One region of the Ferdinandcohnia sp. Marseille-Q9671 genome, then DNA from elsewhere that is predicted to be linked to it. Evidence: riboswitches for the same ligand, from Rfam matches in the RefSeq annotation. Region 1 holds a riboswitch; the other holds the start of a gene.
The links. A riboswitch is a leader RNA that binds a small molecule or an ion and turns the genes downstream of it on or off. The one in region 1 is predicted to bind cyclic di-GMP.
Positions count from the first base shown of each region.

Region 2: it holds a riboswitch for cyclic di-GMP, as region 1 does, so the genes downstream of both, ACWNMY_RS12995 (diguanylate cyclase domain-containing protein) here and ACWNMY_RS03665 (anti-repressor SinI family protein) in region 1, are expected to answer to the same signal.

Region 1 is NZ_CDRJTA010000001.1:692,168-697,218, forward strand. It holds gene ACWNMY_RS03655 (DEAD/DEAH box helicase) at 1-666, shown strand, start outside; gene ACWNMY_RS03660 (YqhG family protein) at 644-1,438, shown strand; cyclic di-GMP riboswitch class I at 1,819-1,907, shown strand; gene ACWNMY_RS03665 (anti-repressor SinI family protein) at 1,941-2,069, shown strand; gene ACWNMY_RS03670 (helix-turn-helix domain-containing protein) at 2,230-2,559, shown strand; gene ACWNMY_RS03675 (hypothetical protein) at 2,802-3,557, opposite strand; gene ACWNMY_RS03680 (ATP-grasp domain-containing protein) at 3,747-4,724, opposite strand; gene ACWNMY_RS03685 (diaminopimelate decarboxylase) at 4,738-5,051, opposite strand, start outside.
Region 2 is NZ_CDRJTA010000003.1:51,657-56,707, forward strand. It holds gene ACWNMY_RS12980 (ABC transporter permease) at 1-486, opposite strand, end outside; gene ACWNMY_RS12985 (ABC transporter permease) at 476-1,294, opposite strand; gene ACWNMY_RS12990 (ABC transporter ATP-binding protein) at 1,284-2,393, opposite strand; cyclic di-GMP riboswitch class I at 2,776-2,865, shown strand; gene ACWNMY_RS12995 (diguanylate cyclase domain-containing protein) at 2,985-4,193, shown strand; gene ACWNMY_RS13000 (YxcD family protein) at 4,225-4,512, opposite strand; gene ACWNMY_RS13005 (hypothetical protein) at 4,500-4,940, opposite strand.

The sequences.
Region 1 (5,051 bases):
CCTGAAGACCTTGTAATGGGACTAATGAAAAAGGTCGAGGGTGTTAGCCAAAATTCCAAAGCTGAAAAAGCGGTTGAATTAATAAAGCAAATCGACGATAAGGTGATTATCTTTACCGAATATCGAGCTACCCAAATGTATCTACAATGGTTCCTTAAGCAAAATGGTATTTCCTCCGTCCCATTTAGAGGTGGGTTCAAGCGCGGGAAGAAGGACTGGATGCGAGAGTTATTCAAAGGTAACTTCCAGGTGCTAATCGCAACAGAAGCCGGTGGTGAAGGGATTAACCTGCAATTCTGTAATCACATAATCAATTATGACCTTCCTTGGAATCCAATGAGACTTGAACAACGCATAGGTCGTATCCATCGTCTTGGGCAAGAAAAGGATGTTCATATATATAACTTTGCAACTAAAAACACAGTTGAAGAGCATATCTTAAAGCTATTATATGAAAAAATTAATCTGTTTGAGCGAGTGATTGGTCAACTCGACGATATTTTAACAAGATTGGACCTTGGAAATATCGAAGACCATATTCAGGATATTATGCTTCGATCACGTAGCGAAGGAGAAATAAAGATTAAAATGGAGAATCTAACATCCATTATTAGCTTTGAAGAACAAAACGGTGGTGAGCAGCATGCAGCAACAGGAAATAGTTAATTTTCTGGAAAAATATTTTGTTTCAAACAACTGTGAAATTCTTGAAAAACAACCTGGACATATGACCGTCCAATTAACAGTTGATATAGATAAGCAATTAATGAACCGTCCCTTCTATTGGACCTATGTTGAAAAAACAGGCGGTACCCCAAATCCGATGAAGCTTACATTAATCACAGACCGGGACAAAACACCTGATAACATAAAGGGGGACTTTATCCACTTCGGAGCTCCCCGCTTACATCAAATTTTTGAGTCTTCCAAAAAACTTGCAAGCTACATTAGGCTCTATCAACAGACAACTCCCGGTATGCAGGGTAACACTCCCCTTTTTCCATGGTTAGGGTTAAATGTGAAGGTTTCATATAAATGTGATCGAAAACGAGATGTATTGATGTCTCTCGGCATACAACTTATAAACGGAATGATTATAGAGGATTTCCAAGAAAAACTTGAACGGTTACCGTTAACACCAAAAATTCCTGATTTAACCTATACGATGTCTCCACTTGTAAAACCACAAAGTGGAGTGAGTCGATTACAGCAATATATCAGAGGGTTTGTTAAGACACAGGATCACTTATGGGCAGATGAAGCTAGAAAACGGTGGGATGAAGACCTTGCTCTTTTAAATGCTTTTTATGAAGGAATCGAAGAAAAACCAGAAAGCTATGAAATTGAAAAAGAAGCACTTAGAGACCAGTACGAACCAAAAGTTCTTGTCGAAATTATCAATGGCGGGTTGTTTTATCTCTGTCAAAATGCTTTATAAAATAGGCCTATCCTCATATTCGAGGGTGGGCTTTTCCTTTTTTGAGGGTGTTTTTTGAAAAATCGTTCGACAATTAACTTGCAATTTACTGGCAATTTTACAATTTACCCCATGTGATTATTGGAATATGTAAACTGAATGAAAAGACATATTAACAATTATAGGTCTTTCACCCCATCCTTCGAGCTTTTATAACAAAATACGATAATATCTAACATATTTTAAGTAGGCGAACAAACAACAAAACTATTTTTGTAAATATTTTGACATCGACATTTTTTTACAGAAATAATATTTTTTATGTTTTATACTTCTAAATGTAATACAAAGGTTCTATACATATAAGGGACTATCGTTATAGGTCAGTCAGCTGGAGTTCAAGCAGATAAAGGCAAACCTATTGAAAAATAGGGACGCAAAGTCACAGGTCTAACGTTGGGTATTCAATTATGATGGCTGGACTGCCTGGAATACAAATTGTATTTTGGGAGGAAAACGAATAATGATTAATGAAGTACAAAACAAAAATGAACAATTGGATCAAGATTGGATTGAACTAATTTTAGAAGCAATGGAGATAGGAATGAGCGTCCAGGATATTCAAGCTTTCCTCCAAAGTAAAACAGCATAACCAACCTTACATATAACAAACCGTACTATAAACTTATACTATTATTATCAAGCTAGAGAACTCGGAACACACCGGGTTCTTTATTTTTTATTTTTTGTTCTTATTATAAAACATTTCTTCATTATATGTTATAATGGGGAAGGGAAGGAAGGTGAAATCAATGATTGGTCAACGCATCAAAACATATCGCTTACAAAAACAATTATCTCTATCAGAACTAGCAGATCGGGCAGGAGTTGCCAAATCATACTTAAGCTCTATCGAACGAAACCTCCAATCGAACCCTTCTATCCAATTTCTAGAAAAGGTTTCTTCGGTCCTCGGCGTATCAGTGAATACATTACTCCATAATGAGGACCACGATACAAAAATAGAAGAACTTGATTCTGATTGGGCCCAACTAGTACAAGAAGCTATGAAATCAGGAGTTTCGAAAGAAGAATTTAAAGAGTTTTTGGAGTTTAACAAATGGAAATCACAAAATAAATAGAAAACGTGCAATATGATCAATCAGAGTATTCATCATATTGCACGTTTTTTTCTGGAATAGTGTGTAATATGACAATGAGGATTCCTTCACCTAAATTATTCATAGCTTTAAACCAAATCGACTCAAAACGTAGATATGACAAATTCCAAACTATTACAAATAAAGAATCTATAAAAAAATAAATCTTAATCAAATAATTCAATCAATGTTGATTCTGATAGGTCCAAGAAACTATATTAAAGTTAACTAGGACAACCTTTTGAAATATTATTAATCCTAGAAGATGTCTCTAAAATTCTCATTACTTCCTCTAGCATCCCTGTGTTAATAATCGACGTTAACTCACTTTGAAATGATCCATTGTTATCAATAATGGTATGTGGAAAAGATTTTATTACTTCATTACATAATTTTTCAATTACTTTTAATTGAAATCTTTGCAACACTTCATCTTTTTCAAAGTCTACTCTTAATTTACCATTGTCTCTTAGGTTTAAACGTTCTAGATCCTTTTCTAATTCGACAGATATATATATATGCCTTACAGGTGAGTTAACCCTTTCATAAAGTTTTCTAATAACGGCTTCAATGTCAACATTCTTATAAGTAACCGACAAGGAAATAGCTGCTTGTATAATTCCTTGATCTGCTATTACAAAATCTTTTTTGTTAGTTTGGTTTACATTTGTAAGTACAAAACAAACATTAACCCATTGTTTTATCACCTCATGATAATTTCTAATAGTGACCCCACTAAACATTGAAAATAAATCACATAAGTAAGCAAAGTTTTTTATCGTAAAAGTGATAGTATTAACAGTTTTTATTACAATCCGTTTTAAGGAACTATACTCATTATTCATATAATAAATATTTTCCTGTATCTCGTAACCATTTTCGTTCAATTTATTTGCAAGCAAATGGGCAATTGTTGTTTTCCCACTTCCCGGCAAACCAAAAAAGTCAACAATAATTCCATGCTTTAGGTCATTTTCCATATTTTTTCTATCGCCTCTCATAATGAAGAGGTTTTCTCTTTGAAAGTATCAACCTCTAACCAAATTTATAGATAGGTTTATTTTCTTCACACTAGCTGAAAAGCCAACTAATCGAATGACTGGTTAATTAATTTAGATAGCTTAGGGATTTTGGTACAGCTCTTGACCCAATTTTTGTATAAGGGATTACTATATACCACTCTCCGCATTAATGATTTGATGACTATCGAACTTAATCAATATGGAGCCTTCCTCATAGTTTCCAACCACTGATTGATTTGGAATACCTTTTAGATTATTAATGATGTTTTTTAGAAAATTCTGTCCTAGTTCATGAGCATGAGGGTACCCTCCCCCAAAACGTGGATTAATTTCCGAAATAAGATACCCAGATGTCGTTTTGAAGCAATCTATATCAATAGGCCCAATCGGTCCCAACGCATCTATTAATCTTTCAACGATGTTAAAAAGCTCCTCGTCCTTGACTGCCATGGATTTATCAGTTTCTCCAGCCCTCATTCTTATTTTTCGCTTTATAAAGATATTTGTAACATGATTATTAAGTAAATCGATATAACAGTCTACACCGTACTCCTCACCTTCAACAAAAGGCTGTATAACAATATCATCATTCGCTTTAAACAAAGCATGGAGTTCTTTAAAAGAATTAATTTTATGAATTCCTAAACTTGCACTACCTTTTCTCGGTTTCAGAATTAATGGAAAATGTATTCTCTCATTCTCTAAGTCTCTTTCAACTTCCTCAATATCAATATAAGAATTTATAAAAGGCAATTGATTTGATTGTAGAAATGTAGAAGTTAAATATTTATCATAACAAATATCTACCACATCACAATTTGAAATGATTGCTTTTATATTTTCGTTTTCAAACTCACTTTTATGGCTTGCTAATAACGTTAATTCCGGATCAATAAGTGAAAGAACAGCATCTATTTTATATCTTCTACATATATCCTTAATGGTCTGTAGGTATTCGGGTTGGTCTATGCGTGGAACAATTTCATAAGCATCTGCAAAATATAAAGCTGGTGCTTTATTGTCACAATCAACTGCAACTACATTTCCACCTATTTGAGCAAGCTCCTCTTTAAAATAGGAAACTAGTTTTACTCTTCTTCCTGCACTACATATTAAGATATTCATTTTCATCCCTCTTTTAAAAGCAGTATATATCCTCATTAAAGAATTCCTTAATTGTTTCTTTTTTTCTTACAATAAATGTTTTTTTCCCATCATAAGCAATAATAGCTGGTCTTTCTTTAATAAATGGGGGATTAAAAACTATCGTATAGGCGCCAACATTTTCAAAGATAAAATAATCGTTACGGCTAGGCACTTCACCAGCAATGTCGTGTGCAAGATAGTCCTTTTCCATACATGTATAACCAACTATTTGATAAATTCCATCTTCTGTGAAATTTTCGATAGCTTTTACAGTCTGCATTGGAAGATTTCTTTTATGCATAGTAG
Region 2 (5,051 bases), on a different contig from region 1:
CAGTAAAGTAGGGCTCATTTCTTTTAACTTAGGTAATACCATAAGCACCACAATTGGTATACAAAATGCAATATGTGAGAGTAATACTGAGTAAAATCCTAATTTGATGCCTGCCATAGTTAAAAGAATTAAGAAAGAGGCACCTATAATCACGTCGGGACTGACGATTAAGACATTATTTAACGATAGCAAGGTATTCTGAGTTTGTCTTTGTTTAACTGAATGAATACCTATTGCGCCAAGAACTCCAATAATGGTTGATATAAGAGCTGAAAGCAATGCTACAACAATTGTATTTAATACAATGATAAGGAGTCTTGTATCCTGAAATAGCTCTTTATACCAATCTAGGGTAAAGCCTTCGAAATTACTCATTGTACCACCGCTATTAAACGAGTAATACACTAAATAGAAGATAGGTGCGTATAAAATGAAGAATATAATAAGTAAATACATTCTGGATGAAATAGCTAGTTTATCTCTCATTTTTTGCACCTCGCTTCTTACGGTTTCCTGTTGCTACCATGATAAGAACCATGAAGATGATTAGGAAGACGGCAATAGTTGAACCCATTCCCCAATCCTGTGTTACTAGAAATTGCTGTTCAATTGCTGTACCGAGTGTAATGACCTTGTTTCCTGCAATTAGTCGTGTAAGCATGAATAGCGATAGAGCAGGAATGAATACAATCTGACATCCGGATTTGACCCCTTGAATGGTTAAAGGAAAGATTACCCTACGAAAGGTGGTCCATTTTGATGCACCTAGATCGCTAGAGGCATCTAGTAGACTAGGATTTAACTCATTTAGTGAGTTGAAAATAGGTAATATCATAAAAGGTATAAAAATATAAACAGAAACAAACACAAAACTAAAATCGGTAAACAATAGCTGTTGTGAGCCAATTCCTAACACCTCGAGAACGCTGTTTGCAGCCCCTTTGGCACCAAAGATTCCTATAAAGGCATAAGCCTTTAATAATAAATTAATCCAAGAGGGAGCAATGATTAATAGTAACCAAAGGTGCTTGTGTTTTGTTTTCGTGAGCAAATAAGCGGTAGGGTATGCAACCAGTAACGAAATAGCTGTAATTAAAAAAGCATACCAAAAAGAACTTAATGTCATCTTTAAATAGATAGGTGTAAAGAATGTTTTATAGTTTACTAACGAAAGATTTCCCTCTATATCAAAGAAAGAATAATAGAGAACCAGTGTGATTGGTGCAATGACAAAGATTAGAATCCATAAAGCATAGGGGATAAAATATATATTACGGGTTAGCTTATTTTCCATGGCTTTCCCCGTCCGAATATGCTTCTAAGCGACGATCGTATTCTTCTTCAGTTTCACCAATACGCATAACATGTATCGCCTCAGAATCAAAATAGAGTCCTATTTCATCACCGACTTTTGCCTTTTTCGTGGAATGCACAAGCCACTCATTTCCATCTTTATCAAAACAACAAATTTCATAATGAACGCCTCTGAAAAGTTGAGAATCAACTACCACTTGAAGCTTTCCTTTTTCAAAAGTGGTTATTTCTAAGTCCTCTGGGCGAATTACAATATCAACAAGTTCGTTTTTTGTAAATCCTTGGTCTACACATTCAAAGGTTTTTCCAACAAATTCAACAAGAAAATCCTGATGCATTTTTCCTTTTACAATATTTGATTCTCCGATAAAATCAGCAACAAAACGATTTATTGGCTCATCATAGATATCTATAGGGGTTCCACTTTGTTGAATTTTTCCTTCATTTAATACAAAAATCTCATCTGACATGGCTAGAGCTTCCTCTTGATCATGTGTAACAAAGATAAACGTAATACCGAGTCGCTGTTGCAGTTCGCGGAGCTCGTATTGCATTTCCGTTCGAAGTTTTAAGTCTAATGCAGATAAAGGTTCATCTAATAAGATAATCTCAGGTTCATTTACAATGGCACGTGCAATTGCAACACGCTGCCTCTGACCACCTGACATTTCATTAATTTCACGGTTTTCATAGCCTTTTAAGTTAACAAAGCTTAATGCTTCCTTCACCTTCGCTTCGATGTCAGCGTTCTTCATTTTCTTAATACGAAGTCCAAATGCTACATTCTCAAAAACGTTTAGATGTGGGAATAGAGCATAATCTTGAAAAACAGTATTAACCTGACGTTTGTTAGCGGGTACAGTGTTTACCTTTTTACCGTTAAAATAAACCTCGCCATTAGAGGGTTCAATAAAACCTGCAATTAATCGTAAAATCGTCGTCTTACCACAGCCAGAAGGTCCAAGAAGTGTATAAAATTTTCCTCTTTCTATTTCAAAACTTACATTATTAAGGACAGCGGGATCGTTGTCATATTGTTTGGTAACATTTTTAAATTGAATAATAGGTATGTTATTCATAGCAACCCCCTTCTTTCTATTAAATATTAAATTTTTCAAGCTGTTTTTATGTCTAGCTCCAGGCGTCATCGGCTTAAGCAAATTGCTTCTTAAGGCAAAAAACGCCTTCGTCTGCACTTTTCTTGTGCTTGTCGCCAAATAGGCGGAGCCATTGTGCATTTCAGACTCAATCCGGCATAATTATACACGAATTGTGAAATAATTCAATAACAATACTAAATGTAATAGATATGACTAAATAAGGAAAGTGATATAGGAGATTTTTCATAGGATATATTTCACATTACTTGGAAAAATAAGTGTTGATTTAATTGACCAAAGTAGAAATAACAAATATAATTAAGTTATAATTTAAAAAATTCATTTTTGATATAACAATAGAATATCGACAAGGCAAATTCATTGAAAGATGAAGACGCAAAACTATAGGGGCTACGTCAAACCAACGTTGACATGCCAGCCAGTTGCCGAGGATAACTCGTAACGCAAAGAAACGTAGATTAATCGGTTGGATTAGTCTTTTTTTTATACCAACTATAGCTACTAGTTTACTAGATTTTTGGATAGAAAAATTTTTGGAAGTGATTACAAATGGATAAAGAGGTCCAAGCTGCTAAAAATCTGAACGTACTAAAGAAATTGAGTGAACTAATTGAGAAGGTTGGTTCTGAGAAAAACCTGATATCTAAGGAGGTTCGTGATTTTTTTGAATGTACGTATCAGGGAAGCGAAGAAAAGGAACAAACTAATGAACTTTTAACGCAGCTCCAGGAAATGAATGAACAAATGGAAAATATGCATTGGATGAATAAGCATTATCGCATCCTACATGAATTTGCCCAAATATGTAGCAAAACATTAAATGAAAGTGTCCTTCTCCAAAAATCGTATGAAATGGTTTCTCAGGTAATGCCTACGGATTCATTTTATATTGCCTTGTATAATCCAGGAGATTCATATGTTCATTTGGTTTTTATTATGGATAACGGAGAGCCAGCTCCACCAAGTATAGTAGAACTTGGTGAGAATTATACGTCAAAGGTAATCAAAACGAGAGAAATCGTTCATTTAAAACAACAAAGTCAAAATCATGAATATGACATGACAATGGGTGAAGGAGAGGAAGACACGAGTTCCTGCCTTTTTGTGCCAGTGGTTATTGATGATCAGGTAAAAGGAGTTATTTCAGCTCAAAGTTTTCGCGATTTTGCCTATCGGAAGGAGCATGAGGACTTACTCCAAATGATTGGAGCACAAGTAATTAACTCAATTGAAACTGCAAGATTATACGAAAAAATCTATACTATGTCGAGAACGGATGAATTAACAGGTTTAAAAAACCATCGGGCATTCCATGAGGATTTAGCACAGTTACTTCGGAGTGGAAATGAAGAAATTACAGTAATGATGATTGACTCCGATGATTTAAAACAGGTGAATGATCAATTTGGTCACGATGCGGGAGATTTATATCTGAAGGTGTTAGCAGATGGAATGAAGTCTGTATGTGATAAATTCATAGAGGGTTATCGTTACGCCGGTGATGAATTTATGATTTTAATCAAGTCTCGAAACGACCAGAGTGTAGAAGGTATTTATTCTAGATTAAAAACGTACTATGTAGAGCATCCGGTTTTACTTGAGGGTGAAAGAATTACTGTATCGATAAGTACAGGTGTAGGTGTGTATCCTCATCATGGGTTAACTGTCGATGCTTTGAAGAAAGCAGCCGATCAAGCGCTATATGCTGCAAAGGAAAGTGGAAAAAACCGTATGATAATAGCGGATATAAAGGCATAAAAAGACTCATCCAAAAAGGATGAGTCTTTATTTAATTGATATGTGCGATTATACCTTCTTCATCATCTAGAACTAGCTTAATCCCTGCATAAGGGTCTTTACCCATAAACTCCCCGAGCAATAGACGAATAGCTTCGATAAGGTTTGCCATGATAAGAACTTGTTTACGCTCGTTTACATAGACCTCTGCAGAAAATCCATAGTCGTCATCATACATAAGCTCAACTTCAACCTCTTCAGGTTTCACTTGCTTCTTCAATCCAATATAGACACATACTGCATTGATGATTTCTTGTTCAGAAAGAATTAGCTTCTCCATGGATCAGTCTCTTTTTTCTTCTTGTCTCTAATAAGAACAAAGATTTTGCGAATGATGGAAAATAGAACATATATCGCTAGAACATTAATCATTAGGCCAAGAAATGAACCGAGTGCTCCCATTCCACCTAAAAGACCGCCGAATAGTAATCCAGCAAGACCACCAAGCATAAGGCCTTTCATTAACCCGCCAGACATTAATCCGCCTTTTGGAGTGGTTGTAGCAGTAGATTTATTCGTAGTAGTGTTGTCCTTTTTCTGTTGTTGGAAGTTTGATTTATTCGTATTACCTATATTATTATTGAAACCTTTTTTACCTGATTTGTACCCCTTCGCCTCAACAGTTGTTGAATGGTCTTGAAAAACAATGTTTCCAACAGGCGAGAGAATAAGTGAAAGTGCTAGAAATGCTGATATTACCTTTTTCATTATTGTATACCTCCATATGTTAGTAAGATTCATTTTATTATTATCCATTATACCCTATCAAGAAGAATTAAGCTTTTGAATCTTCTCTTCTATATACGATGGAAAAGGTAA